3 regions of the Exiguobacterium sp. s40 genome follow, and region 3 is predicted to be linked to each of the others. Evidence: a T-box and tRNA genes for the amino acid it is inferred to sense, from the RefSeq annotation. Region 3 holds a T-box; the other regions hold tRNA genes.
The links. A T-box is a leader RNA that pairs with one kind of tRNA and senses whether it is charged. The one in region 3 lies ahead of argS (arginine--tRNA ligase), so its partner is inferred to be a tRNA-Arg.
Positions count from the first base shown of each region.

Region 1: it has a tRNA-Arg gene. The T-box ahead of argS (arginine--tRNA ligase) is inferred to sense a tRNA for this amino acid. The anticodon was not compared.
Region 2: it has a tRNA-Arg gene. The T-box ahead of argS (arginine--tRNA ligase) is inferred to sense a tRNA for this amino acid. The anticodon was not compared.

Region 1 is NZ_JACSLC010000002.1:240,721-250,450, forward strand. Features, by position in the region: gene KNP02_RS02865 (gluconeogenesis factor YvcK family protein) at 1-798, shown strand, start outside; gene whiA (DNA-binding protein WhiA) at 830-1,783, shown strand; gene KNP02_RS02875 (hypothetical protein) at 1,870-2,106, shown strand; gene KNP02_RS02880 (DUF2179 domain-containing protein) at 2,202-2,717, shown strand; gene KNP02_RS02885 (hypothetical protein) at 2,780-3,220, shown strand; gene KNP02_RS02890 (MerR family transcriptional regulator) at 3,278-3,973, shown strand; gene clpP (ATP-dependent Clp endopeptidase proteolytic subunit ClpP) at 4,015-4,590, opposite strand; tRNA gene KNP02_RS02900 (tRNA-Arg) at 4,742-4,814, opposite strand; gene KNP02_RS02905 (RNA polymerase factor sigma-54) at 4,937-6,082, shown strand; gene KNP02_RS02910 (glutaredoxin family protein) at 6,084-6,341, shown strand; gene KNP02_RS02915 (sugar-binding transcriptional regulator) at 6,451-7,479, shown strand; gene gap (type I glyceraldehyde-3-phosphate dehydrogenase) at 7,539-8,546, shown strand; gene KNP02_RS02925 (phosphoglycerate kinase) at 8,645-9,730, shown strand, end outside.
Region 2 is NZ_JACSLC010000006.1:141,311-151,040, reverse strand. Features, by position in the region: gene tig (trigger factor) at 180-1,472, opposite strand; gene KNP02_RS07855 (hypothetical protein) at 1,561-2,466, opposite strand; tRNA gene KNP02_RS07850 (tRNA-Arg) at 2,589-2,662, opposite strand; gene KNP02_RS07845 (metallophosphoesterase family protein) at 2,722-3,234, opposite strand; gene KNP02_RS07840 (XTP/dITP diphosphatase) at 3,240-3,830, opposite strand; gene rph (ribonuclease PH) at 3,827-4,576, opposite strand; gene racE (glutamate racemase) at 4,569-5,375, opposite strand; gene KNP02_RS07825 (phosphocarrier protein HPr) at 5,492-5,755, opposite strand; gene KNP02_RS07820 (acyl-CoA thioesterase) at 5,827-6,267, opposite strand; gene sdhB (succinate dehydrogenase iron-sulfur subunit) at 6,277-7,065, opposite strand; gene sdhA (succinate dehydrogenase flavoprotein subunit) at 7,074-8,831, opposite strand; gene KNP02_RS07805 (succinate dehydrogenase cytochrome b558 subunit) at 8,848-9,465, opposite strand; gene KNP02_RS07800 (YslB family protein) at 9,689-9,730, shown strand, end outside.
Region 3 is NZ_JACSLC010000012.1:25,617-35,346, reverse strand. Features, by position in the region: gene KNP02_RS11035 (GGDEF domain-containing protein) at 1-1,156, opposite strand, end outside; T-box leader at 1,309-1,521, shown strand; gene argS (arginine--tRNA ligase) at 1,574-3,256, shown strand; gene KNP02_RS11025 (metallophosphoesterase family protein) at 3,295-3,873, opposite strand; gene KNP02_RS11020 (YajQ family cyclic di-GMP-binding protein) at 3,870-4,361, opposite strand; gene pulA (type I pullulanase) at 4,432-6,426, shown strand; gene KNP02_RS11010 (YycC family protein) at 6,442-6,606, opposite strand; gene KNP02_RS11005 (hypothetical protein) at 6,747-7,538, shown strand; gene KNP02_RS11000 (MMPL family transporter) at 7,640-9,730, shown strand, end outside.

The DNA of each region.
Region 1 (9,730 bases), on a different contig from region 3:
GAGGTCGAGCCACTCATGGACAAGATTTTGCAGTATCGGTTCGACAGCGGTTACGGGCTCGAAGGGCACTCGCTCGGCAACCTTATGTTGACGGCGGCGACGCACATTTGTGAAGGCTCGTTCGTCAAGGCGGTTGACGTCTTGTCGCAGCTGTTGAACGCCCAAGGCAAGGTGCTCCCGGTGACGGAGACACTCATGACGCTCGCCGCCGAGTTCGAGGACGGGACGATCGTCAAAGGTGAATCAAAGATCCCGCTCGTCGAGAAACAAATCAAGCGCCTGTTCTTGCTCGAGGAAGGCATCAAGCCGGCGGCTGGTGTCGTCGAGGCAATCGAGGACGCCGATTTGATCGTGCTCGGTCCAGGGAGCCTCTATACGAGCATCATCCCGAACCTCTTGATTCCAGAAGTGCGTGACGCCATCGTCCGCTCCAAGAAACCGGTCGTCTACATCTGCAACGTCATGACGCAGCCCGGCGAGACGAAAGGGTACGACGCGATGAAACATTTGAAATCGATCGAGGCATATCTCGGCAAGTCGACGGTCGACACGATCGTCGTCAACAACGAGCCGATCGAGGACATCTATTTAGAGCGTTACCTCGAGGACGGTTCGGAAGAAGTCCGCTTCGATCGGAAGAAGCTTCGAAATTACGGTACGAACGTGCTCGCGGGGGACATCGTCGACTATAACCGTGACTATATCCGCCATGACTCGGACGCCATCGCCGGACTCGTCATGCAACGCGTCCTGCGCATCAAGAAACCACGCTCGTTCCAAGAACTTGAGCTGAAATAAGTTGTGATTGAACAGAAAGGAGGGGACCGGCATGAGCTTTGCCTCTGACGTCAAAAAAGAATTGACGCAACTCGTCGTGACCGATGCCGAGGCGAAAGCGGAACTATCCGCACTCGTCCGGATGAATGGGGTCATCTCGCTCGCTTTAGGGCGAGGGATGACGCTCGACGTCTCGACTGAGAACGCCGCCATCGCACGTCGAATCTATTCCCTCATGAAACGGCTGTACGACCATCATCTTGATTTGTTCGTACGGAAGAAAATGCGGTTGAAGAAGAACAACGTCTATATCGTCCGGGTCGCCCAGCGTGCCGAGACGATGCTTCGCGACCTTGAGATCCTCGGGGAGAACTACGAGATGATTCGCACGCTCAACTCGGACATGACACGTGACGAGAACCTCGCCCGTGCCTATTTACGCGGGTCGTTCCTCGCCGGCGGGTCAATCAACCATCCGAAGACGTCGTCATATCACCTCGAGGTGTACAGCCTGTACGAGAACCATAACCAGGCGCTCCGTGACCTCGCCAACCGCTTCGGCTTGAACGCGAAGACGCTCGAGCGGAAGAAAGGGCATATCCTCTATATCAAAGAGAGTGAAAAGATCTCGGACTTCCTGAAACTCATCGGGGCGACGCGCGGCATGCTCGACTTCGAGGACGCGCGCATCATCAAAGACATGCGGAACTCGGTCAACCGGCTCGTCAACTGTGAGACGGCGAACTTGAACAAGACTGTCGGGGCGGCGCTCCGCCAAGTCGAGAACATCAAGTTCCTCGAGCGCACGGTCGGGCTTGAGATCTTACCGGTCAAACTCCGGGAAATCGCCGAGCTCCGGGTCACCCATCAAGACGTCTCGCTCCAAGAACTTGGCGAGATGCTCGAGACGGGACCAATCTCGAAATCGGGGATCAACCATCGGCTCCGCAAGATCGACCAGATCGCGGACAAGGTGCGAAACGGTGAAGAAATCAGCTCATCGTGACCCCGGTTGCACCAAAACCATTCTTCCTATATAATTAGCAATTGTGTATAGGACTTAGAAATGTAACTTAAAGGAGCTTCATGATTATGTCGAATGCAAAGAAAAGAATCTCGCTCACGATCGACGCTGATTTAGACCAGGTCATCACGGAGCGTGCGAAACAAATCGGGATCCCGAAAAGCGCCCTCGTCACGTTCGCGACAAGCCTCTTCCTCAACCAATTGCGCGCGGAAGAAGTATTGTCAGGTGACACGAACGCCATCTATCAGGTCATCCGCAAAGATTATGAACTGCTCACGAGCGTGGATAACTTAGACAAATAATTGCGAAAGGCTGACTGCGGTCAGCCTTTTTTGGTTGCATCCGGCCTTAAAATTTGGAATAGTGGTTATATTGAATTCGAATGGAGGTCGATCCTATGGGGCAAATCTTGCTCATCCTAGTATTACAACTCGTCTACGTACCGGTGCTGACGCTTCGGACTATCATGCTCGTCAAAGGAAAAACGATGATTGCGGGGCTGTTCGGGACGCTTGAGACGCTGATCTATATCTTTGCGCTCGGTATCGTGTTCCAAGATTTGACGACGCTCGGCATGATCGTCTATGCGGTCGGATTCGGGCTCGGGATTCTCGTCGGCGGTTACGTCGAGCGTAAGCTTGCTATCGGCTACAACATGATCCAAGTCCACACGCAAGAGTTCCCGGCCGAGCTCATCCAAAAGATGCGCGACAGCGGTTATGGTGTGACGCACTACCAAGGTCAGGGGCGTGACGGCATCCGATATCGTCTCGACGTCTTGGCGGCACGGACACGGATGAAAGATTTGCGGCAAATGGTCGAGGAGTATGAGCCGAAGGCGTTCCTCGTCGCATTCGATCCGATTGACTTTAAAGGCGGCTATATGATGAAAGGGCTCCGACGCCCGAAATGAACGGGACGACTCACGGAAGTGGGTCGTTTTTTCGTGGAACGGGGAATACAAGAACAAAGGAGATGAGCGAGTCGAGACGAAAAGGGTTATGGATCGTCGTGGTTGGGTTGATTCTCGTCGTCGGCGCGTTGTTGGCCACCTCGTTTTGGAAGTCGGAGTCCTCGATCAAACCGCCGCTCCCGACAGTCCGGATCGGATCGGTGACGGCCGAAGTGAAACAGTCGACGTTCTGCTGGTCCAATGGGGGCGAGGCGGTATGTGAAGACCACGGGTTGCCGGAAGCGGACGACTTGCAGCTCGTGCCCGTCGAGCCGGGTGCCGAGATTGATGTCGAGTTCCATGCCGAGCCGTCGAACGCCTCATTCCATCAAATCATCGATGGGGAGCTCGTACGGTCTGAACCCGTCGTGCCCGACGAACCGGGCGTCTATTTGTTTGAGACGGGCGGGGAGTGGCCGCGTGGGGACAGCCGCTATGTGTTCGGGGTCGAGGTCGAGGAATAAAAGAGTTGACCTGTCCGCTACGGGCGGCTTTATGATAAACGAGAAGGGGGGACGCCAATGATTCAAATCGGAAAAGTGGTCCATCTAACGGGGTTGTCCACTAAAGCAATCAAATGGTATGAAGCGAAAGGACTCGTCCAACCGACTCGTTTAGATAATCAGTATCGGTTATACGGGATGGAAGAAATAAGACGCCTGAACGAAATCAAGTTACTACGCCAAATGGGTATCTCGCTCGAACAAATTCAAACGGCAGAAAGTGTGAGCGAGTTACTCGACAGCAGACTTGATGAGGTCCAACGCGAAATCGAGGCGTTGCGACAAGTCGAGCAACAAATCAAATGGATGCAAACAGGGGGAGATTCAATGAAAGTACGTTATGAGATGTGGGACCGACCGAAAATCGTAAACGGCTATGTATCCGAACTCACCACAATCCCATTCGTTTGGGAAAAACTGCAACCGGAGCTGACGACAGACGAATCATATGGCGTCTGTTTAGCGAAAGAAGAAGCTTATCTAGCAGGGATGACTGATCCTGTCATAGGAGAAGAGGGAAGACAGGTTGAACTGTCGGCAGGACGTTACCTTGTCGCCACGGTCGAAGGCGGAATCCCGGCCATCCCCACGACGTATAATCAACTTCTAGCGTTGCCGGATGTAACGTTGCGGGATGCACTCGATTTTGAGCGCTACATTCATGGGCAAGACGGAGCTGACGACTTGATTGAAATTTGGTTACCTGTCCAATAAAAAGAAGCGCCTTTCCCGGAGTTGGGAAAGGCGCTTTTGGATTAACGCGTCATGACCTTGTCGATGAGACCGTAGTCTTTCGCTTGTTCAGCTGACATGAAGTAGTCGCGCTCTGTGTCGCGCTCGATGACTTCAAGCGGCTGGCCTGTGTTGTCGGCCATGATTTGGTTCAATTTCTCGCGCATCTTGATGATGCGTTCAGCATGGATCTTGATGTCCGATGCTTGACCTTGCGTACCGCCGAGCGGTTGGTGAATCATGATCTCCGCGTTTGGAAGCGCGAAGCGTTTGCCTTTTTCACCGGCTTGGAGCAAGAAGGCACCCATCGATGCGGCCATTCCGATACAAATCGTCGACACGTTCGGTTTGATGAAGTTCATCGTGTCATAAATCGCCATTCCGGAAGTGATCGAACCACCCGGACTGTTGATGTAAAGTGAGATGTCCTTATCTGGGTCCTCGGCTGCAAGGAAGAGGAGCTGGGCAACGATCGAGTTGGCGACGTTGTCGTCGATCGCACTTCCGAGCAAGATGATGCGGTCCTTGAGCAAGCGTGAGTAAATATCGTACGCGCGTTCCCCGCGACCTGTTTGTTCGATAACTGTTGGAATTAACATTGAATCTGCCTCCTTTATGTAGGTTGTAAACATATCATACCGCTATAGTCAATGTTGGTCAAACGATAGTCATCGTTTTTGACCTATTCCACGGTTTGACGATTCTAAAACGACAAAAGAGGTCAGGCATCTGCCTGACCTCTTTCTTTGATACACCCGGAGAGATTCGAACTCCCGACACCTGGCACCGGAAACCAGTGCTCTATCCCCTGAGCTACGGGTGCATGTGCTCTGACACGATTTATTATACATTTGTTTTTTTAAAAAAGCAATCCTGTTCGTCTCACTTTTTTTGAGCGCGTTTTCCCGCCTTTCGCTACAATAGGAAACGAGAGGGGTGTGACCGATGCAATGCCAAGAACAACAGCAACTTCAAAAGCAACAGCTGACCCAGGACATGGTCAGGCGTCTTCCGGTTCTCGAAGCAGACCGGACCGCGATCGCTTTTCAGCTTGGCCGCTTGTCAAAGCGGAACCCGAACATCGCCTTCGGCAGCGGCGCGGTCGAATGGGTGGAGGACACGGCGAGCGGGTTCGAGTCGCGTCTGTTCGAACAAATCGAGGAAGGAAGTGGGAACGAGGTCCAACGTATGCTTCAAAAGCGGCTCGTCCTCGCGCTAGACCACCGCGGCCTCTTACCTGATAGTGACTTCGTGCTCGCCCATCGGTTCGAGGTCGATGCGGCGGACATTGAGGCGGCACGCCAGGCGCTCTTGTTTTTAGAACCGACGGGGATCGGGGCGAAGAATGAGCGTGACTGCCAATACCGGCATGCGATTGAACATGACGACCCGCTCGTCTTGGACGTGTTCGAGGCGCTCGACGCGAACGTTGATGACATCCCGGGCCGACTCGACATCTCGGTGACCGAGTTCGACCGGGTGACCCGTATCGTGGCGACGTTACCGAAAACACCAATATTATATGAAGGAACCGAGCATATCGTACCGGAACTCGAAGTCGTCCGGCGTGACGGTGAGCTTGTGACGACATGGTTCAGCCCAACGCTCGATGTGGCTCGAATCGGGGACGACCGCGAGGCGAAGTGGTGGCACGAGACGCTCGAGATGCGGAACGCGACGCTTCATTCAGTATGGACGGTCATCGCGGAACGTCAGGCGGACTGGCTCGATGGCAACCTCGTCTTGCATCCGTTGACGCGGAAAGAAGTCGCCGAACGGATCGGCAAGCACGAGTCGACCGTCGGACGGGCCATCCAAGGAAAGTATGTGGCGACCGAGGGCGGTGTCATGGCGTGGCGCCACTTTTTCGTCAGGTCCACAGATCATGGGCAATCGCCGTTCATGGTGAAAAAGGCGCTCGCCGAACTGATTCAACAAGAGACGTCACCTTTGAGTGACGCCGCACTCATGCGAGAGTTGGCCCGGATCGGCTATACGGTGACACGACGGACCGTGGCGAACTATCGGGAAGCGCTCGGTTTTGGAAACTCGCGGGAGCGGGAACGACAACTATGGAAAGGAGGGGACTGACATGGTGCTGACATTATACCGGCGTGCCAACTGTTCGCTCTGCGAGGAGGCACTCGTCATGCTCGAATGGCTCATGGAAGACTATCCGTTCGAACTCGAGCAGGTCGACATCACGGGCAACGAAGAACTCGAGGCGAAGTACTTGTTCGAGATCCCCGTTGTCTTACACGAGGGGCGCGTCATTAGTCAAGGGCGATACGATGACAGTAAAGTTGAAGATTTTGTTAAGTATACGCTTACATCGAAAAAAAACGTTTGAAGGGGTTGCAAGACGGAAATGTCATTGATAAGATGAAGTCGTAGCGGTGGGACGCAAATATAAAAGTGGGACAAAAATTGTCCATACTTTAAGTCGAGGGGGAATGAGTATGATCCAGCAGCTGATTCAAGTTCAGAAGCAAATCGTTCCCGACATGCTCGAAACGCTCCGACATCGTTACGACATCTTACATTACGTCCGGTTGATGCAGCCAATCGGCCGCCGGACACTCGCCACAAGCCTCGGGCTGACGGAACGAATCCTAAGACGAGAAGTCGACTTTTTGAAAGACCAAGGTCTATTGATGGTCGCTACTCAAGGTATTTCCCTTACGGAATCGGGCCGAAACGTTCTCAGAGACTTGCACGAGGTCATGGGAGAGATCCTAGGAATCTCGGAAGTCGCACGAGAACTCGAGCGAAAACTAGGCGTTCGCCAAGTCGTCATCGTACCGGGTGATTCCGACGAGACGTTCTGGGTCCAGCGAGATATCGGTCGGGCCGCCGTCACGCAGCTGAAAGCGCGACTGGCACCTGACGACAATATCATCGCGGTCACAGGCGGGACGACGATGGCATCGGTTGCGGCCATGATGTCGCCCGATAAAAAAGAACGGCCGATGCATTTCGTGCCGGCACGCGGCGGACTCGGGGAGACGCTTGAGTTACAAGCGAACACCGTCTGTTCTCGAATGGCCGACCGGGCCCATGCCGACTATCATTTACTCCACATTCCGGACGAGGTTTCGCAAGAGACGTTCGAGCGGATGGTGGAGGAACCTAGCATAAAAAATGTCCTGGAAATGATTAGAGCGGCGCGAATTGTGGTACATGGAATTGGTGAGGCGGAAACGATGGCGAAACGCCGTCACGCGTCACCAGAGCATTTGCGGATGATCGAACGGCATGATGCCGTCGCCGAGGCGTTCGGATATTACTTCAACGCCGAAGGTGAAATCGTTCATCGGGTCAAGACGGTCGGGATCCAATTAGAGGAGCTCGACGACATGGACACCGTCATCGCGGTCGCCGGAGGGAAATCGAAGGCACAAGCGATTGCCGCATATGCGAAACACACGCCGAACATCATCCTCGTCACAGACGAAGGTGCGGCGACAGAATTATTAAATCGTTATTAAAGAGTTGACCCCCGTTGGCTCTTCAATAAATAGCTTCTACCCTAAGGAGGAAATTAACTATGGCAGTAAAAGTTGGTATTAACGGATTTGGACGTATTGGTCGTTTGGCATTCCGCGAGATCATCAAAAACGAAGGAGTCGAAGTTGTTGCAATCAACGACTTGACTGACACGAAGATGCTCGCTCACCTTCTCAAGTATGACACGACACAAGGTCGTTTCGACGGAGAAGTAGAAGTACACGACGGTCACTTCCTCGTAAACGGCGAGAAAGTCGTTACACTTGCTAACCGCAACCCAGAAGAACTTCCATGGGGCGAGCTCGGTGTTGACATCGTTCTCGAATGTACTGGTTTCTTCACAGCAAAAGAAAAAGCGGAGCTTCACTTGAAAGCTGGCGCGAAAAAAGTTGTGATCTCGGCTCCGGCTACAGGTGACATGAAGACTGTTGTTTACAACACAAACCACGACATCCTTGATGGTACTGAGACAGTAATCTCTGGTGCTTCTTGTACGACAAACTGCTTGGCGCCAATGGCGAAAGTTCTCCAAGACCAGTTCGGAATCGTTGAAGGTCTCATGACAACAATCCACGCTTACACAGGCGACCAAAACACGCTTGACGCTCCACACCCGAAAGGCGACTTCCGTCGTGCACGTGCGGCAGCAGCAAACATCGTACCGAACACAACTGGTGCGGCTAAAGCGATCGGCCTCGTTATCCCAGAACTTCAAGGTAAACTTGACGGTGCGGCACAACGTGTACCAGTTGCTACAGGTTCACTCACAGAGCTCGTAACAGTTCTTGAGAAAACTGTATCTGTTGACGAAATCAACGCAGCAATGAAAAAAGCAGCGAACGAGTCATTCGGTTACACTGAAGACGAAATCGTATCTTCTGACATCGTCGGAATCACTTACGGTTCACTCTTCGATGCGACACAAACTAAAGTAATGACAGTTGGCGACAAGCAACTCGTTAAGACAGTTTCTTGGTACGACAACGAAATGTCTTACACTGCACAATTGGTTCGCACACTCAAGCACTTCGCTGAAATCGCGAAGTAAGTTCGTGAACTAAATAGAATCAAATAGGAGCGGAAACAAGAGATTGTTCTCCGCTCTATTTATGAAATTGACACGCACGACATATGGAGGCGAAGGTTATGAACAAACAGTCTATTCGTGACATCGATGTAAAAGGGAAACGCGTCTTTTGCCGCGTTGACTTCAACGTTCCACTCAAAGATCGCGTCATTCAAGATGAAACGCGGATCCAAGCGGCTCTTCCGACGATCAAACACTTGATCGACGGCGGTGCGAAAGTCATTTTGGCGAGCCACCTCGGCCGTCCAAAAGGCGAGAAGAACCTCGAGTACTCACTCGCACCGGTCGCTAAACGTCTCGCTGAACTTCTCGGCAAAGATGTACCCCTCGTTGAAGAGGCGTACGGTCCAGTCGCAGAAGAAGCCGTTTCAAAACTTGGTGAAGGTGACGTCGTCGTTCTCGAGAACGTCCGTTTCTACCCTGGTGAAACGAAAAACGATCCAGAACTCGCGAAAGGTTTCGCGGCACTCGCTGATATCTTCGTCAACGATGCGTTCGGTGCGGCTCACCGTGCCCACGCTTCAACAGAAGGTATCGCGCAAAACGTGGACCACGCGGTGGCTGGTCTCTTGATGGAGAAAGAACTTGAAGTCCTCGGGAAGGCACTCTCGAACCCGGACCGTCCGTTCACGGCGATTATCGGCGGATCGAAAGTTGCTGACAAGATTGGGGTCATCGACCACCTTCTTGACATCGTTGACACACTCATCATCGGTGGCGGTCTCTCGTACACGTTCTCGAAAGCACTCGGGCACGAAGTCGGAACGTCACTCCTTGAAGAAGACAAGCTCGACCTCGCTCGTCAGTTCATGAAAAAAGCAGAAGACAAAGGCGTGAAGTTCTTGATGCCGGTCGACTGTGTCATTGCGAAAGAATTCGGCGAAGAGACATACGTCGGACCAGTCGATATCGACTCGATCCCTGCGGATCACATGGGTCTTGATATCGGACCGAAGACAGTCGAAATTTACGCGGAAGCGATTCGCGAATCGAAACTTGTCGTTTGGAACGGACCGATGGGCGTATTCGAACTCGATAAGTACGCTAACGGAACGAAAGGTGTCGCTCAAGCACTCGCAGACAGCGACGCATACTCAATCATCGGTGGTGGTGACTCAGCCGCGGCAGCAGCCAAGTTCGGCCTT
Region 2 (9,730 bases), on a different contig from region 3:
TAAGTGCGATAAATCGCCTATTTGTATTTTCAGGTGCTAAGCACTCTCGAAAAAACATTTACATCTCTGCGTTGCAATAATTGTAGCATGAACAAATCACTTCATCAAAGATAAACACATGCAAAGTGTCGTGACGAAAAAAAGGACGACTGCTGAGCAGCCGTCCTTCTGTCATCCGATTACTTTGCTTTCCCGTTTTCAACGAGAACGTCGATCGCTTTACGGAATTTGAGGTCACCTTTAAGTGTCTCGATTCCGCCTTGTGGCGCGAGCATTGTACGGAGTTGATCCGGTGCAATGTTGTAAAGTTTAGACATTTCTTCGAGTTCTTTCTCAGCATCTTCGTCAGACACTTCGATCGCTTCTTTCTCAGCGATTGCTTTCAAGACGAGACGAGCTTTAACGCGCTCTTCAGCTTGCTCTTTCATCTCTTCGCGCATCGCTTCTTCAGAAGTACCAGTGAGTTCGAAGTACATGTTGAGGTCGATTCCTTGTGAAGAAACACGTGTGCCGAACTCTTGAACCATGCGGTCTACTTCTTGGTCAACGAGTACTGCAGGTACGTCGATTGTTGCGTTAGCTGTTGCTTGCTCGACGAGTTGGTCGCGCATTGTGCCTTCCGCTTCTTGTTTCTTCGCAGTTTCTAAGCGCTCACGGATTTTCGCTTTCAACTCGTCGAGTGATGAAACTGACTCGTCGATGTCTTTTGCGAACTCGTCGTCGAGCTCAGGAACTTGCTTCGCTTTGACTTCGTGAAGTTTGACTTTGAATGTCGCTGGTTTACCCGCCAAGTTGTCAGCGTGGTACTCTTCAGGGAATGTTACTTCAACGTCTTTTTCTTCGCCAGCCGTCATGCCGACCATTTGCTCTTCGAATCCAGGGATGAATTGGCCTGAACCGATTTCGAGTGTGTAGTTTTCAGCCGTGCCGCCTTCGAATTGCTCTCCGTCAGCGAAACCTGCGAAATCAAAGACAGCTGTATCGCCGTTTTCGATTGCGCCTTCTTTGACAGCAAGCTCTGCGCCTTGCTGTTGAAGCGCGTCAAGTTCAGCTGTAACTTCTTCGTCAGTGACTGTTGTTTCAACAGCTTCGTACTCGAGACCTTTGTATTCGCCAAGCTCAGCTTCTGGCTCAACAACGAACGTTACTTTGAACGTTACAGGTTGGCCTTTTTCGAGCGTGCCGTCTACATCGATGTTTTCGAGAGCGATTGGTTCGAAACCAGCTTCTTCGACCGCACCTTGAACTGTGTCACGGTAGAGGATATCGAGCGCATCTTGATAGAGTGCTTCTTCTCCGTACATTTTGTTGAACATTGGGCGTGGCAATTTCCCTTTACGGAAGCCAGGCACGTTCAAAGTTTTGACGACATCTTTGAATGCGGCGTCGACTGCTTTATCAAAAGCTTCTGCAGGTGCTTCGTACGTGAGTACGCCTTGGCTACCTGATGTTTTTTCCCATTTTGCTGTCATGCTAAGTCCCTCCAACAATTCGTTTATACGTACAAAAATGTACAACAATCCGTATTATAGCATAAATCCGACGACTGCACACAAGGATTTAGTCTAGAAACGCCTCGGTGAAACGCATGTCCGCCTCAAGAATTTCGGCGGCGAGGCCGTCCGTTTCCTCATGTTGCAGGATGGCCGTTTTCGCTTGAACAATCGCCGTCTCCACGGCAGACGCTTCCTCAGGCGTGAACGGGTAGTGCGTATACATGTAGTTCATGAGCAGCTGCGTCGCGATCTCGTCACCATATACCGCTCGCTGCAACCCGTTGACCATCGTCTCCCACGCTTCCGTGTGGATTTTCGCTTCGTCATGCGTCAATCGGTGCCGCGTCCCGAGGTCGGTCCATTCGATGACCGGCAGCTCGTCGAACCCCTTTTGGAGCACGATCAACTTCATCAACTTCGGCCGTTCCGCGACGAGAAGCTCTTTCAAGACGTTGTCGAGGACGTCATCGATATTGAAATGGACGTGTTCGAGCGTCTCGATTTGTTCGCCGATCCCGCCCCGGTTAAGGATTCGCTTCACTTTGGCGATCGCGGCCGGGAACTCGGTCAACTTCAGCACTTGGAGCACTTGGTGTGCTTGCGTGTTGACGTGATCGGTCTTTTCTTGCCACTCAAGATACAGGTTGATCCAATGGGCCGCCTCGAACGGTTGGTCACGCATGATGTAATACTGGGCGATTTGAAGCCCGCCGGCTGCAGGTTCTTCTGCCACCGTCATCTGTGTCGTGACGAGCTCTTCGAGTTTCTCGAGCGTCTCCGGTTCTTCCGGTCGTTCCATCAGACATTGGAATATTTCCATGAAAATAAATGGATCGCCGGGCACTGCCTCGTACCAATCCCACAGAATCGGTTCGACCCGTTTCCGTTCCCCGGCCGCGTCTGCCTCTTGAATCATCTTCTGAAGCCGCGACCAGTTCCCTGGAAACGGGTACGCTTGCTCTTTTGCCATCTCCCCACACCCTTTCCATTCATCTCCATCTTCCTTTAGGAATCGATTCGTTGTCAATCAATACCCCGAAAAACGAAAAAAGAGACAACCTCCGTGGAGGCTATCTCTATTTTAAATGGAAGTGTCCCAAGAGGGATTCGAACCCCCGACCGACGCCTTAGAAGGGCGTTGCTCTATCCAGCTGAGCTATTGGGACATTGACAAGAAAACTATAATAGAAAAATGGTTTGCTGTCAATTCCTTCTTTTCATTCCGTCACAGCTTTCCGCTCACATCGAGATCTTCGACGGCCGAACCGTCCTCTGACCGATAAAAGCGGACCGTTGCCTGTCCGTTCTCGAGATCCATCAGTACATACGTCTTGTCACTCCGTCCGCGCGGCATGCGAATCGAACCCGGGTTCACGTAAAGCACCCCGTCCTCAATCACAGCTCCGGCGACGTGCGAGTGGCCGAACAAGACGACGTTCGCCCCGACCTCTTCAGCCCGGTAACGCAACCGGTTCAAGTCGTACTTCACGTCGTGGTGATGGCCGTGGACGATGAGAATCGTCCCTTCAGCCGTCTCCTCGATTCGCTCGAGCGGAAGGTCGCCGCCGAAGTCGCAATTACCGCGCACCGTACGATACGGGAGCAGATGTTCATCGACGAGCGCGAGCTGGGAATCCCCACAATGGAACGCGTCATCGATTTCTTGTTCGTGCCGGTTGAAGATGATCGATAGTTCTTCTGTCAATCCGTGACTGTCACTGACTACGAGAAAACGCATACAGGTCACCCCTCCATAAACGGAATAATTTCTGCCTCTAACTTTCGTAGTGCTTGACCGCGGTGACTGACCGCCGCCTTTTCGTCGCGTTCAAGTTCTGCTGCCGTCTTGTGAAGTGACGGAACGATGAAGAGCGGGTCGTAACCGAAACCGTTCTCCCCATGAGGCGCGTAGCCGATCGTCCCTTCGATCGTGCCGCGTACCGTCAATGTCTCCCCTGTTGGTTTGGCGAGACAGAGGGCACAGATGAAGCGAGCCGTTCGGTCGGTCGCTCCGTTCAACTTCTCGAGAAGAAGCGCGTTGTTCGCTTCATCCGACTTCTCCGGTCCGGCGAAACGGGCCGAATGGACACCGGGTGCCCCGTCGAGCGCATCGACTTCGAGTCCAGAGTCATCCGCGAGGACGGCGTGACCGAAATAGCGGGCCGCCTCCGTCGCCTTCAACTCGGCGTTCGCTTCAAACGTCGTCCCAGTTTCGTCCGTCTCTGGTGCGTCCGGATAATCAAGAAGTGATTCGACTTCGAATCCGAGCGGCGTGAGCATCCCTTCGATTTCTGCGACTTTTCCTTTATTGCGTGTTGCGACGATCAGTTTCATGTTGTTTCCTCCAATTGTTCCCCGACATACCACCACGAGGCACCGAGCGCGTCTTCGGCCGCTTTGAACAGCGTCTCGATTCCGCTTTGGGCCATGTGGAGCATCTCGTTCATCTCGAGCAACGTGAATGTCGCTTCTTCCCCTGTCCCTTGCACTTCGACGAAACGTCCGCTCGCCGTCATGACGACGTTCATGTCGACCTCGGCCGCGGCATCTTCTTCGTAGTTCAAGTCGAGAAGCAATTCGTCGGTCCGTCCGACCGAGATGGCAGCGACGCCTTCTTTGATCGGCGTGTCGTCGAGCTTGCCTTGACGGATGAGCGCGTCGACCGCGAGGACGAGCGCGCAGAAGCCGCCTGTGATCGAGGCCGTACGGGTGCCCCCGTCGGCTTGGATGACGTCACAGTCGATCCAAATCGTCCGTTCACCGAGCCGTTCTAAATCGACGACCGAGCGGAGCGACCGCGAAATCAACCGTTGAATCTCCATCGTCCGGCCCGACTGTTTGCCGCGGACCGATTCGCGGACCGTGCGGTTGCCGGTCGCACGCGGAAGCATGGCGTACTCGGCGTTGATCCAGCCTTGCTTCTTGCCGCGCAAGAAGTTCGGGACGCGTTCTTCGACGGTCGCCGTGCAGATGACTTTCGTGTCCCCGATCGAGATGAGGACCGACCCTTCCGCATGTTTATTCACATGGGGAACGATTTCGACGGGCCGGAGCTCGTCATGTTGTCTTTCGTTACGCATCGACACCGGACACCTCTACTTTCTCCGCTCTCACGGGTTGACCGAGCCATTCTGTCGCCAAACGGTCAAAGATGACGACATCCCCGGTCGCATAAAACTGGTGCACCGGGACCGAATCCAAATCGTTCTCGAGCTCTTTAAAGTCAAGGATGGCCGCTACTTCGAGCGCCGTCTCGTCACCGGACGAGATCAAATGGACGTCAGGTCCGACGACGTCTTGAATGACCGGTGCGAGCAGCGGATAGTGCGTACAGCCGAGGATGAGCGTGTCCATCTCGGAAGACTGAAGCGGACGAATCGTCTCAGCGACGATGTCGCGGACGCGGTCCCCATCAAGTTCGCCGGCTTCGACGAGCGGGACGAACGGCGGACAGGCGAGCGAATATACATCGATCTCGCCGGCCACGTGCCGGAGTGCCGTCTCGTACGAGTTGCTTTCAATCGTCATCTTCGTACCGATGACGCCGATATGTTTATTGCGCGTGCCTTTGACGGCCGCTCGTGCCCCCGGATCGATGACACCGATGACCGGGATATTGAGGCGTTTGCGAGCTTCTTTCAAGACGACCGCCGTCGCCGTGTTGCAGGCGATGACGATCATCTTCACATTTTTACTTAACAGGAACTCGATCAGTTCCCACGTATAGGCTTCAATCTCATCGTGCGGACGCGGGCCATACGGGCACCGTTCCGTGTCGCCGATGTAGATGATTTCTTCTTTCGGTAGTTGGCGCATCAGTTCTTTGACCACCGTCAAGCCGCCAACTCCTGAATCGAGTACTCCAATCGCTCGTTTCATGATCATCACTTCCATTCCCATCTATCTTACCAAAAAAGCCGATTCTGAAAAAGAAACGGTCTCGTGACAAACAAAAAAGACGAGGTAGCCGATTGGCCGCCTCGTCCGTCGCTCAATTACTGAGCAAGACCTTCGCTTGTGAGCATGTCAGAAAGCGTGTTAACCGCTTCTTCTGCATCGTCACCAGCTGCAGTGATTTTGATTGTAGAATCTTTAGCGATTCCGAGTGAAAGTACACCCATGATTGACTTGAGGTTTACTGTCTTACCGTTGTACTCAAGGTTGATATCTGATTGGAACTTAGAAGCTGTGTTAACCAACTGTGTAGCTGGACGAGCGTGAATTCCTGAATCTGCAACGACTGTGAACGTTTTTTCCATGACGTGATAGTCTCCCTTCAAATTTCAATTCTACAGGCGGACCTGCCGAATAATTGTTTGTGAACTCATTATCAAATGATAGCGGATTCGCAATAATTCTGCAAGCGATTTTTATATTCTGGAGTCCATTCGGTCGGACGACCGGTTTTTGACAAGTGCACGAGGCTCGTGCGCCCCGCGAACATAAGCTGGTCTCCATCATATGCCCCGTAATGAATATCACATGAAGTGTTTCCGACCGTCAAGACATTGGCATACACCTTGATCGATTGGCGCGGCATCACCTGGCGGACGTAGTCACACTGGGCATCCGCCACGACGACGAACCCGTCTTTCAACGAAAATCCTGTCGCTTCAAGCAACTCGATTCGCGCGTCCTCGAAATAGATGAACGGAATCGTATTGTTCATATGACCGTACGGGTCGCACTCCGAGAACCGGACTTTGACATCTAGCGCGACCCCTGCTCTGACACGTGTTTCCCAATCGGCTTCCCGGAAGTACTTCGTCATCTGCAGCCCTTACGCCTCGACCGCAGAACCGGTGCGGCCTTTGTCGCTACCGAAGAACGATTTGAACGAGTGAAGCGTCGTTTGACGGTTCATCGCGGCGATTGACGTCGTGAGCGGGATGCCTTTCGGACAAACCTCGACACAGTTTTGTGCGTTTCCGCACTGTGCGAGGCCGCCGTCTTCCATGAGCGCTTCGAGACGGTCTTCTGCGTGGAAGGCGCCAGTCGGATGCGAATTGAAGAGGCGGACTTGTGAGATTGCGGCCGGTCCGATGAAGCTCGACTTGTCGTTGACGTTCGGGCACGCCTCGAGGCAGACACCACACGTCATACATTTCGATAGTTCATACGCCCATTGACGTTTGTTCTCTGGCATCCGTGGTCCTGGTCCGAGATCGTACGTCCCGTCAATCGGGACCCATGCCTTCACTTTTTTCAACGCGTCGAACATACGCTGACGGTCGACTTGAAGGTCGCGAATGACCGGGAACGTCTTCATTGGAGCCAGTCGGATCGGTTGCTCGAGCTTGTCGACGAGCGCCGTACACGACTGGCGCGGCTTGCCGTTGATGATCATCGAACAAGCACCACACACTTCCTCGAGACAGTTCATATCCCAGTTGATCGGTGTCGTCTTGTCCCCGTTCGCATTGACCGGGTTCCGGCGGATTTCCATCAGCGCCGAGATGACGTTCATATTCGGACGGTACGGGACGGTGAACTCTTCCGTGTAGGTCGGTTGATCCGGACCGTCCTGACGTTCAATGATAAAACGAATGTCTTTTTGATCTGCTTGCATCGGCGTCGTCATTTCGTCTTCGCCCCTTTCTTCGAGTAATCCCGTTTACGTGGCGGGATTAACGAAACGTCGATCTCTTCGTACGAGATATCGACTTCCCCATTGTCATAACGTGCCATCGTCGTCTTCATGAACTTGTCGTCATCACGTTCCGGGAAGTCCGGTTTGTAATGAGCGCCACGGCTCTCGTCGCGTTTCAAAGCGCCAAGCGTGATGACGCGCGCGAGGTCGAGCATGTGGTCGAGTTGTCGGATGAACGATGCTCCTTGGTTGCTCCAGCGGGCCGTATCGGTCGCGGAGATGTTGTGATAGCGTTCACGAAGCTCACGGAGTTTGAGATCCGTCGCTTCGAGTTTATCGTTGTAACGAACGACCGTGACGTTGTCGGTCATGAGTTCGCCGAGCTCACGGTGGATTTGATACGCGTTTTCCGTACCGTCCATCGCGAGGATATCGTTGAACCGCTCGATTTCTTCACGTTCGTTGAAGTTGAAGAGCGCTTCTGGCACGCTCTCCGTCGCTTGGTCGAGACCGCGCATGTAGTGAACGGCCGATGGACCGGCTTCCATCCCGCCGTAAACGGCTGAGAGGAGCGAGTTGGCCCCGAGACGGTTCGCCCCGTGCATCGAGTAATCGCACTCACCGGCTGCGAACAGTCCTGGAATGTTTGTCATCTGATCGTAGTCGACCCAGAGTCCGCCCATCGAATAGTGGACCGCCGGGAAGATTTTCATCGGGACTTTCCGTGGATCGTCACCGACGAACTTCTCGTAAATCTCGAGGATGCCGCCGAGTTTGATATCGAGTTCTTTCGAGTCTTTATGCGACAAATCGAGGTACACCATGTTCTCGCCGTTGACGCCGAGTTTCTGGTTGACACAGACGTCGAAAATCTCACGCGTCGCGATATCACGCGGCACGAGGTTCCCGTAAGCCGGATACTTCTCTTCAAGGAAATACCATGGCTTGCCGTCTTTGTACGTCCAAACACGTCCACCCTCACCGCGTGCCGACTCACTCATGAGACGAAGCTTGTCGTCCCCTGGGATTGCCGTCGGATGGATTTGGATGAATTCGCCGTTCGCATAGACTGCGCCTTGACGGTAGACCGCTCCAGCCGCTTGGCCGGTGTTGATGACCGAGTTCGTCGATTTACCGAAGATGACCCCAGGACCGCCTGTTGCGAGGATGACCGCATCCGATGGGAACGCTTTAATTTCCATCGAGCGTAAATCCTGACAGACCGCACCACGGCAGACACCGGCTTCGTCGATGATGGCCCGGAGGAACTCCCAGCCTTCATACTTCTCGACGAGTCCTTGCGCCTCATAGCGACGGACTTGCTCGTCTAACGCATAAAGGAGCTGTTGCCCTGTCGTCGCACCGGCATAAGCCGTGCGGTGATGGAGCGTGCCGCCGAAGCGACGGAAGTCGAGCAGACCTTCCGGTGTCCGGTTGAACATGACGCCCATCCGGTCGAACATGTGGATGATTTTCGGTGCCGCTTCCGCCATCTTTTGGACCGGCGGTTGGTTGGCGAGGAAGTCACCCCCATAGACCGTGTCATCAAAGTGTTGCCAAGGAGAATCCCCTTCCCCTTTCGTGTTGACGGCACCGTTGATGCCGCCTTGTGCACAAACTGAATGTGAACGCTTGACCGGTACAAGCGAGAATAGTTTTACCGGAACACCCATCTCAGCCGACTTGATTGTCGCCATGAGTCCAGCCAGACCGCCACCGATGACGATCAAACTTTGATTTGCCATGAACTTTTCCCCCTAATTACAAGATGCCCGCGAACGTCAAGATTGAACGGATGCCGACAAAAGATAGTGCCAAGAAGACGACGCCTGAGACATAGCTCATGAAGCGCTGTGAACGAGGCGACTGTGTGATCCCCCACGTGATGGCAAACGACCAGAGACCGTTCGCGAAGTGGAACGTAGCCGAGAGGATCCCGACTATGTAGAAGATGAGCATGAGCGGATTGTCGACGATGTTTTGCATCATCTCCGCATTCACCTCGACGCCACGCAACTTCGCCAAGCGCGTTTCCCAAACGTGCCATGCGATGAAGATGACGAGGAAGACACCCGTGAAGCGTTGGAGCATGTACATCCAGTTACGGGCGTACGAGTAACGGTTCGTGTTGATCGAACCGAGAAACGCGTAATACACGCCGTATACCCCGTGGAAAATCATCGGCAAGGCGATGACCGTCACTTCAAGGAAGTACAAGTAAGGTAAGCTCTGCATAAATTTTGCTGCCTTGTTGAACGATTCCACCCCATCGACGATATAGTAGTTGACCGACAAGTGGACGATCAAAAACAAGCCGATTGGGATGACCCCAAGTAGCGAATGGACTTTACGACTGAAATAGTCACGACGCGTTGCCATTCTAGTTCCCCCTTTGTACGAGCCCTTGGCTCGTTTTGTAAATAAAAGCGTTTTCAAATGCAAATATAGCTTTCTGTCTCCTATTCTACTCTTGTGAAATTTGTATGACAAGACAACCTGACCGATTTGTGACACATTCTTTTGTAAAATACCCGGTGACCAAAAGCCGTTTCGTCGTTATAATGGTATAGAGAGAATGGAGTGATGGAAGAAAATGGAAACGATGAGCCAACCCACTTTCGCGATTGAACTGCTTCGCGATTAT
Region 3 (9,730 bases):
GCTCATGGCAACGGCTGATCGTCCGGTTGAACGACTTGAGAAGTTTGACGATTTCACGTTGGATGGTCGGGGGATACCCATAGACGTGTTCACCCGTCATGACGAGCCACGTGCGAATCCCTTCGATCTCCTCGGACCGAACCGAGATGAAACTATGATAGTCGTCGTCAAATTCGTTCGACAGTGGTGCGTCCCATTCGAAGCGCATCTCATATTCGACCGAGGCTTCGTTCGGATAAGCGTGATCGAGCAAATCGAACACGATGTGACGGTCAATCGGCTGACGCGTCTTCAAATCAAAGTACAGGGTACGGTCGAACAGTTTAAACTCGACGAACCCTTCGTCATAGTGATTGAGCCGCTCACATTGACTGAGAAACACTTCGATGGCTTGCGCCTCGCTCTGCGATAACGACACGGCTTCTTTTGCCTCGTCATACTGTTCAATCAACGATTTAAAGGCGTCTTGCCGGCCTTTTTGGATGATGAGCCGCTTGATGAAGAACGTCAACGCGGCAGCGATGCTGCTGACGACGAGTAAATTCGTCTCCCGGAACAACGAGGCCGCCAAAATGAAGACGAGACTGACGATATACGTATAAAACGCGATGCTCAGAAAATCGCGGACCGGGATGTCGACGCGGAACCACCAACCGACTTGATACTTTTGCACGACCGTGTTCAAGATGATGGCCAGAATCAAACCGGCGAGCGGCAGGAACGAGTCTTGAGAATAGAAGCCGAGACCGGTCACACCACCAAGCGCCAAGTAAACACCGGCTGGGATGGCAATCTCCAAGAAAGACGTGATGGCGTTCCAAGGATACGTGAAGCGGAAGCGTCGAAGCGCGATGCGCGGTTTCAAGTTGACGAACTGGAAGACGAGGAGACCAATCTGATTGACGAAAAGCGCCGTCTCGAAATCAAAAAACAAGAAAATGATGAGGACGATACTTTCCGAAAACGTGAAGTAGACGCCTTTCCGTTCGATGGAGTCCATTTGAAAAATGATGACGAGCAACGCAATCAAGATGAACGGCAACGGCTCGATGGCCGGCATGTTTAATACGCCTGTAGCGAACAAGATGAGCGTCAAACTGAATAGCATACTCCAAATACTCCAACCAAGGACGGACATCTTGCGAAAATGGTTCATGGTTCCCTCCTATATGGGAAAATTCGATATGTATGGTAGGAGATTCGGCACAATCATGCCCGAGTCCTGCCTATTCATCATAATGGCGGAATTCTAGCATTGAGTCTATATGAAATATCCTCTATAATGAAATTGCTTTTCAACCACATAGACGAAAGTCGATGAAAAAGAGAGTAACGATCGTTCCGTCAACAAAGCGACCTAGGGATTGGTGAGAGCCTAGGCTGACAAACATCGCGAAACGCACTTTTGAGATGCTGCCCGAACCTTAGTAGGCGTAGCCGGGGGACCCCCGTTATCACCGATAAAGCGGTCTGCGTCAAGCAGGCAAGAAGAGTGGTACCGCGGGCCATCCCGTCTCTTTGCATCTGTGCAAAGGGCGTTTTTTTTATGAAAATTTTATAAGGAGGAATTGTAATGAGTTATGAACGCAAATATGCGGAAGCCTTGTCCCGTGTCATCGGGGACGAGTTGACGCTTGACCAAATTGAAGCTCTAATTGAAAAACCAAAACATGAGGCACACGGGGACCTTGCTTTCCCTTGCTTCCAACTCGCGAAAGCCTACCGGAAAGCGCCGGTCATGATCGCGACTGATATCGCGAACGATTTGAACGATGAATTGTTCACAAAAGTCGAGGCGGCTGGACCATACGTGAACGTCTTCTTGAGCCGTGACGTCGTGTCACAAGAAATCATCAACATGGTGCTCGACGAAAAAGCGGACTATGCGACGCATGCGACACGCAACGAGACAATCGTGACCGACTTCTCGTCACCGAACATCGCCAAACCGTTCTCGATGGGACACCTCCGTTCAACGGTAATCGGGAACGCCATTAACCAGATCGCCCGTAAAAACGGCTACGACGTCGTTGGGGTCAACCACCTTGGGGACTGGGGGACACAGTTTGGAAAACTGATGGTCGCCTATAAAAAATGGGGCAACGAGGAAGCGGTACGTGAGCATCCGATTGCCGAATTGTTGAAGCTTTACGTTCACTTTCATGAAGAGGCGAAGACGCAACCGGAACTTGAGGACGAAGGCCGTGCTTGGTTCAAGAAACTTGAAGACGGCAACGAAGAAGCGACAGAGCTATGGACATGGTTCCGTGACGAGTCGCTCAAAGAGTTCCAAAAAGTCTACGACTTGCTCGGCGTCGAGTTCGACAGCTTCCACGGGGAGGCGTTCTACAACGACAAGATGGACCGCATCGTCGCCATGCTCGAAGAGAAGAACCTTCTCGTCGAAAGTGAAGGGGCGATGGTCGTCTCACTCGAAGACGAGAACTTGCCGCCATGCTTGATTAAAAAGAAAGATGGCGCGACGCTTTACGCGACACGTGACTTGGCAGCGGCCGTTTATCGTCATGAGACGTATAACTTCGTCCAAGCGAACTACGTCGTCGGCGGCGAACAGGCGCTTCACTTCAAGCAGTTGTTCTCGGTCCTCCGTAAACTCGGCTACGACTTCGTCGATGGCATGCACCACGTGCCGTTCGGTTTGATTTTGCAAGAAGGGAAAAAGATGTCGACACGAAAAGGTCGCATCGTCTTGCTCGAGGAAGTGCTGAAAGAAGCAATCGAGAAAGCTCAAGGCAACATCGCCCAGAAGAACCCAGAACTTGCGAACGCGGACGACGTGGCACGTATGGTCGGTGTCGGCGCGGTCATCTTCCACGACTTGAAGAACGAGCGCATCAACAACATCGAGTTCGACCTCGACAGCATGCTCAAGTTTGAAGGCGAGACAGGCCCGTACGTGCAGTACACGAACGCGCGTGCGAACTCGCTCCTCCGTAAGGGCAACTACGACGGCTCGACATTCACGGGTGCGGATGATGACCACACGTGGGGCGTCGTGACGATGCTCAACGCGTTCCCACACGTGATCACACGTGCCCATGAGCGCCGTGAACCGTCGATCATCAGCCGTTACGTCCTCGACTTGGCGCAATCGTTCAACAAGTATTACGGCCATGTCCGTGTACTCGAAGAAGATGCTGGTAAACAGTCGCGTCTCGCCCTCGTCAAAGCGGTGACGATCGTATTGACAGAAGGACTCCGTCTGATCGGTGTTCAAGCTCCAGAAGAAATGTAAGCACAAATAAGGGACCCTTTTGAGGGGGGTCCCTTTTCCTATGCCTTCATTCGTGTGACTGTCCGGGTTTTTGTATCGTACAAACACCATTCCCGGTCGAAGATGACAGCGCCGACGTTGATGACGTACCGTTTTTTCTTCAATGTGAACGGTTTCCCGATTTCCCAGGGAATCGAACGGCCTTTCCGGTAAATCCCCGGGATATGGCTGTGGCCGATAAAGACGAGCGGATACTTGCCTTTCTCGACAATCGGTTCCCAGTCCGGACTCCAATTCACTTGATGGCCATGCAAGAACAACGCCTCATCGAGCGTCGTCTGTTCCGGTAATAATGAAATCCGCGTCTTAACTGGATGCGACACGACGAGCACCTCGTCAATCCGTTCTTCTTGATTGCCACGCAGGCTCGGGAACGTGAGCAGCGCCTCGTAATCCGGATCGTACGTCACGACGTCGGACACTTCGTGGAACCGTTCGTTCCGTCGCTTTTTGCCAATGTGGCATTCATATAAATCGCCGAGGCAGAGGATATGCTCCGTCTCACGCCGGACCGACTCGAGGACGGCCTTCAAATCATCAAACGAACCGTGCGGGTCACTGATGATGGCGAGCTTCATCGGTAGTTCGTAAATTGGGCATCGACAGACAATTCGAGCTCACGGACGAGCTGCATGACGGCTTGGAGGTCATCGCGTGACTTGGCCGTCACACGGATTTGATCGTCTTGGATTTGCGACTTCACTTTCAATTTTGATTCTTTAATGGCGTTGTTGATTTTTTTCGCATCGTCTTTATCGATGCCGCTCTTCAACTTGACGCGCTGACGGACGGTGCCACCGAGGGCGCGCTCGATTTTTTGGTAGTCGAGGTTTTTCGTCGGCACGCCGCGCTTGATCAATTTCGAGATCATGACGTCCTTCAATTGCTCGAGCTTGTAGTCGTCATCCGATACGAGGACGAGGTCGCCGTTGTCGAGTGACATCTCACTCTTCGATCCTTTAAAGTCGTAACGGTTTAAAATTTCTTTCTCGGCGATTTGGATCGCGTTCTTCACTTCTTCCAGGTTCATTTCTGACACAATATCAAAAGAATTGTCTTTTGCCATGTTTCATCCATCCTTTACAAGGGTTTTGTTATAATGATAGCAGATTTGAAGTAGTGAAGGAGTGAAAGAGATGGAACATACTATCGATCAACAGACAAATGTAGATTTAGACCATATGGCGTATCACGGCAAAGACCTCGGGGTGACGTTTAAAGGTGATATCATCCGGTTGCGGGTCTGGTCGCCAGTCGCCGAAGAGATGACCGTAAAACTATACCGGACGCCGCGGGCACGAAAGTTCGAACGGATTGAGCTCGAACGGGCCGAGAAAGGGACGTGGGTCCTTGAACTCGACCGCGCTTCATTCGAAGGATATTTTTACGTGTTTGAAGCTACCGTCGAAGGCAAACGTGTCGAGTCGCTCGATCCGTATGCGAAAGTCGTCGGTGTCAATGGGAAGCGCGGGTGTCTGCTCGACCCGTCAGCGCTCAACCCGGACCATTGGGTCAAAGAACGTCCGCTCTTCCACTCTTCACAAGAGGCGGTCATTTATGAAGCGCACGTCCGTGATTTGACGAGCCATCCCGACAGCGGCGTCATGCATCGTGGCAAATTCCTTGGGATGACCGAGGTCGGCACGAAAACGCCGAACGGCAATCCGACCGCGCTCGACTATATCACCGCGCTCGGCGTCACGCACCTCCAACTCATGCCGTTCTTCGATTACGGTTCGGTGAACGAGTCGCGTGAGAGTGAGGCGAATTATAACTGGGGTTATGACCCGGTCCATTATTTCGCCGTCGAAGGTTCGTACGCCTCGTCTGCCGATGATCCGGCTGCTCGCATCATCGAGTTGAAGGCGATGATCCAGGCACTGCACGACCGTGGGATTCGTGTCATCATGGACGTCGTGTTCAACCATACGTATGATGCGTTGACGACACCGCTCGGTCAGTTTGTGCCCGATTACTATTACCGCTTGAACGAGGATGGAACGCTCGCCGATGGTTCGGCGTGTGGGAACGATACGGCTTCAGAGCGCGCGATGATGCGGAAGTTGATCGTCGAATGTGTCTCATACTGGGCGAAAGAGTTCATGATCGATGGCTTCCGCTTCGATTTGATGGGGCTCCATGACGTCAAGACGATGAACCAAGTCCGGAAAGCACTCGATCGCATCGACCCATCGATTCTCGTCACCGGAGAAGGTTGGGATCTCGACACGCCGCTCTCGGTCCGCAAGAAAGCGAACCAGCATAACGCCCATAAGATGCCACGTATCGCCCAGTTCAACGACGCGATTCGCGACGGCGTCCGTGGGGACGTGTTCATCGAGGACTTGCCAGGCTGGATCAGCGGCAACGCGGATATGACGGCGGACGTCAAGCGCGGCATTGCCGGCGCGGTGACAAGTCAGAGTTTTGCCGATGAACCGAACCAAGTCGTGAACTACGTTGAGTGTCATGACAACTTGACGCTTTGGGACAAGCTCGCCGTCACGAACCCGGACGATGACGAGACGACACGTCGTCGCCGGCATCGCCTCGCGACAACGATCGTCATGCTCGGTCAAGGCATCCCATTCTTGCATAGCGGTCAAGAGTTCTTCCGAACAAAAGATGGGGACGAGAACAGCTTCAACTCAGGTGAGGTCGTCAACCGTTTGGACTGGACACGGGCCGAGCAGGAGACGCCGAGCGTCGAATACGTGAAGGGATTGATCAGTCTGCGGAAACAATATCCGTTGTTCCGTCTCGAGAACACGGAGCAGATTCGCAAACATTTGCGCTTCTTCGATGAAGAAGAAGGGGTGATCGCCTTTGAACTGAGTCGCCACGTCGAAGGGTATGTCGAACGTCACCTCGTCTACCATAACGGGCTCGAGGAAGCGGTCGAGGTGAAGCTGCCGGCCGGTAAGTTCGAGGTCCACGTTGAAGACCATACCGTCAATTTGACAGCGCCGCGCCTCCTTGAAGAACGACACGTCACTGTGGCACCGCTCTCGACGCTCGTCGTGACGGAACGCCGCCCGGATTACAGCAAATATGCGGTCGCCGGCGGCGCTGCCCTTGCGATCCTTGGTCTCTGGTACGTCGCGAAAAAACGCAAGAACAAACAGCAGTAACCAAAAAAGGAGACGTCATTCCGTCTCCTTTTCCTCGTTCGTTTCAGTTTTGGCTGCCTCCAGTTCCATCATCTTCTTCACGATGATGTGTTTTGGCATATGCATGAGCTCCTCGAGCGGAACGTTCAGCTTTTTAGCAAGCTCGACCGCCGTCTCGGGAGAGAGTTGAAGTGGGCGCATTGAGGTTCCTCCTTTCACATTCAGGGTATGCTAATGCCAGTATACAGGAAAATCAGGCGCATGGAGAATGTGTTCTGTGAACACATTCAAAATCGAAAAATGCGTGGGGCGTTGCTAAGCTGAAACTAGGAAGTGATCAAATGTACAAACAAGTAGCTGACTATCAATTTCATCAAACGGTTGAATGGTTGGAGCGCGTTGGTGGAGGATGGATGTTGTATTTGGCGCAAACCGGTTTTCTGTTTTTTGACGAGACGTTCCAAATCCGATGGGAACTCGAGTGGAAATGGGCACCGTGCGCACTATATATTGAGCCTCATGGTAGACGAGCCGTCGCGCTGTTTCGGGATTTACAGACATACGGAGTCATGGATTTAACAAACGGGACGATGGAAAGTCATCCGATCCCACGGACGTTTCATGACGATTGGTTCAGTAACCTGCACCACTGGTCAGGAGACGACCTGTTTCTTTACTCGGCCGAATCAGACATTGTCGCTTTGAACTTGAACGACCACACGTTCCGGTATAGCCGCTACGAAGAGGTCCCCGAGTTCGGGAGTATCATCGAACTTGCCTATCAGCCGACCTATGATTTCGAACGATTCACGGCACCGGGCCTCGTGACGCTGTACGACGAACCGAATCAACAGTTCGTGGTCGAGAATGTTGCGTCGAGCGCGTCTTGGATGATTCCATACGGAGGTGACCGCGATCTGGCCATCGTCGATCAAATCGGCGAGACGACCGCGATCACATCGATGACGTCGTTCCAACTGTTTGAACGCGATCGCGAAGTGTTCTCGTCTGAAGTGTGTGCTGAAACTGAATTACTGAAAGTCGTCTTATTGGACGAACCGGGCGACCGACTTGTCGTCTTGTCAACGCCACGTCGCTTTTGCCATAGTTGGCTTCAAGTGTTCGAGCGTTGATGCTCCTGGACCAGACCATGGTTCAGGATTTTTTTACGAAGACTTGGTGAATCCCGAAAAAAACGGGAACAGTCTTCTTAGATGGAGAGGAGTGGACAGGGATGGAACGATTAGGACAAGCGTTAGTCCGATGGCGCTACGCTGTCGTGTTGATTTGGACGGTGTTGCTCGCGGTATCGGTATATTTCGGATTACAGTTGCCAAGTGAACTGCGCGGCAATGGATTTGCGATTCAAGACGGGCGCTTCGCCCAAGTGGAAGATACGTTGAACGACCGGTTCGACCGGGCCGGTGCCTCGATGATCGTCTTGTTGGAAGGTGGTGACCTTGATACGGTCATCGAGCAGCAACGCGATCGACTCGTCGAAGTCGATGGGGTCGATGGCGTGATCACGCCAGCCGAGAATCCGGAGGCACGCGATGGGGACGTCGCCTATTTATTGCTCGAGTTCGAGGACTACGATACGGCCGAGACGTCGATTGAAGACGTCCGCAGCGCCTTGATTCGAGATACGGATACAGACGTGCGATTGACCGGAGAGCCGGTCTTCGCGGATGACTTGAACGAGGCGTCAAAGAATGACTTGATTCGGGCCGAGTTGATTGGGATCCCGGTCGCGCTGCTCGTGCTCTTGCTCGTCTTCGGGACGCCGCTCGCCGCATTTATGCCATTATTCGTCGGTTTAATCACGTTCATCGTGGCAGCGGGTTCGCTATTCTTCTTTGCCCAAACGATGGAACTGTCTATTTTCGTGTTGAATGCGGTCGCGATGATTGCCATCGCGCTCGGCATTGATTTCTCCTTATTGCTCGTCAACCGGTACCGGGAAGAGCTCGCGAAAGGGAAGTCACGTGAGGCGGCCATCGTCCGAACGGTCGCGACGGCTGGACGATCGATTCTATTCTCAGGACTTTGCGTCTTCGTCGGACTGGCTGGGTTGTTGTTCATCCAAGTCGATGTGTTCCAAGCGATTGCCCTCGGTGCGTTGATTGCCGTCGCCGGTGCGGTCTTGTCCGCGCTCACGTTGTTGCCGTCTGCCCTGTACATCGTCGGAGACACGATCAATAAAGGACGGCTCGTCAAGACGAATGAGACACGTTCTGAAGTGCGGTGGCAGAAGTTGGCCCGCTTCGTCATGAGACGTCCCGTCACGATGACGCTCGTCGCGCTCTTGCTGCTACTGCCAAGCCTCTGGTTCGTCCGTGACCTTGAACTGAACATCCCGGACGCCGATGCGCTCCCGACCTCGTACGAATCACGGGCCGCCCTTGAGCGGTGGGACAACGTGTTCGGAGAGACGTCGACCGATGCGGTGCTCTTGTTTGAGACGAATGACTTGACCGATTCGATGATTCTCGATGAATTGACCGCACTCACCGATGAGCTATCCGAGGATCCGATTGTCGACAACGTCACGACGTTCTTGACGGCATCCGGTCTCGAACCAGCCGAATTCCAACAACTCGCTGAAGCGGCACCAGAGCAACTTGAGGCGTTCGAACGTCTCGTCACGCTTGAAGGAAATACAGACCTTGCCCTCGTCAACGTCAGCTTTGACGTCCCGCCAAGTGATAAAGACGCGCAGGCGTTCGTCCGAGATTGGCGCGAGAACGGTTTTGACGTCGGGGGACCAGCCGCGTTCAACGAAGAAATTTATGAAGAGATTTATGACAGCATCCCATATGCGGTCGTGACCGTGATCTTGGCGACGATGTTCATCCTCATGTGGGCGTTCCGTTCCGTCTTGATCCCAATCAAAGCGATCATCATGAACGTGCTCGGTCTCGGGGCGACGTTCGGGCTGCTCGTCATCATCTTCGAATCGGGTTACGTGTATGACGCCGAGACGATCAGTATATTGACCCCGGTGTTTATCTTCTCGCTTGTGTTCGGCCTATCGATGGACTACGAGGTGTTCCTCGTCTCGCGGATTGAGGAATATTATCGGGAGACCGGGGATAACGATTACGCGACGGAGATGGGACTCGCCAAGACGAGTAAAATCATCACGTCGGCCGCGGTCATCATGATCGTCGTCACGGGGGCGTTCGCCTTCACCGGCGTCAGCCCGATCAAACAGCTCGGGGTCGGGATCGCGCTCGCCATCTTCATCGATGCGACAATCATACGCATCTTGCTCGTACCGTCTTTGATGAAAATGTTCGGGGACTGGAACTGGTGGTGGTTCGGG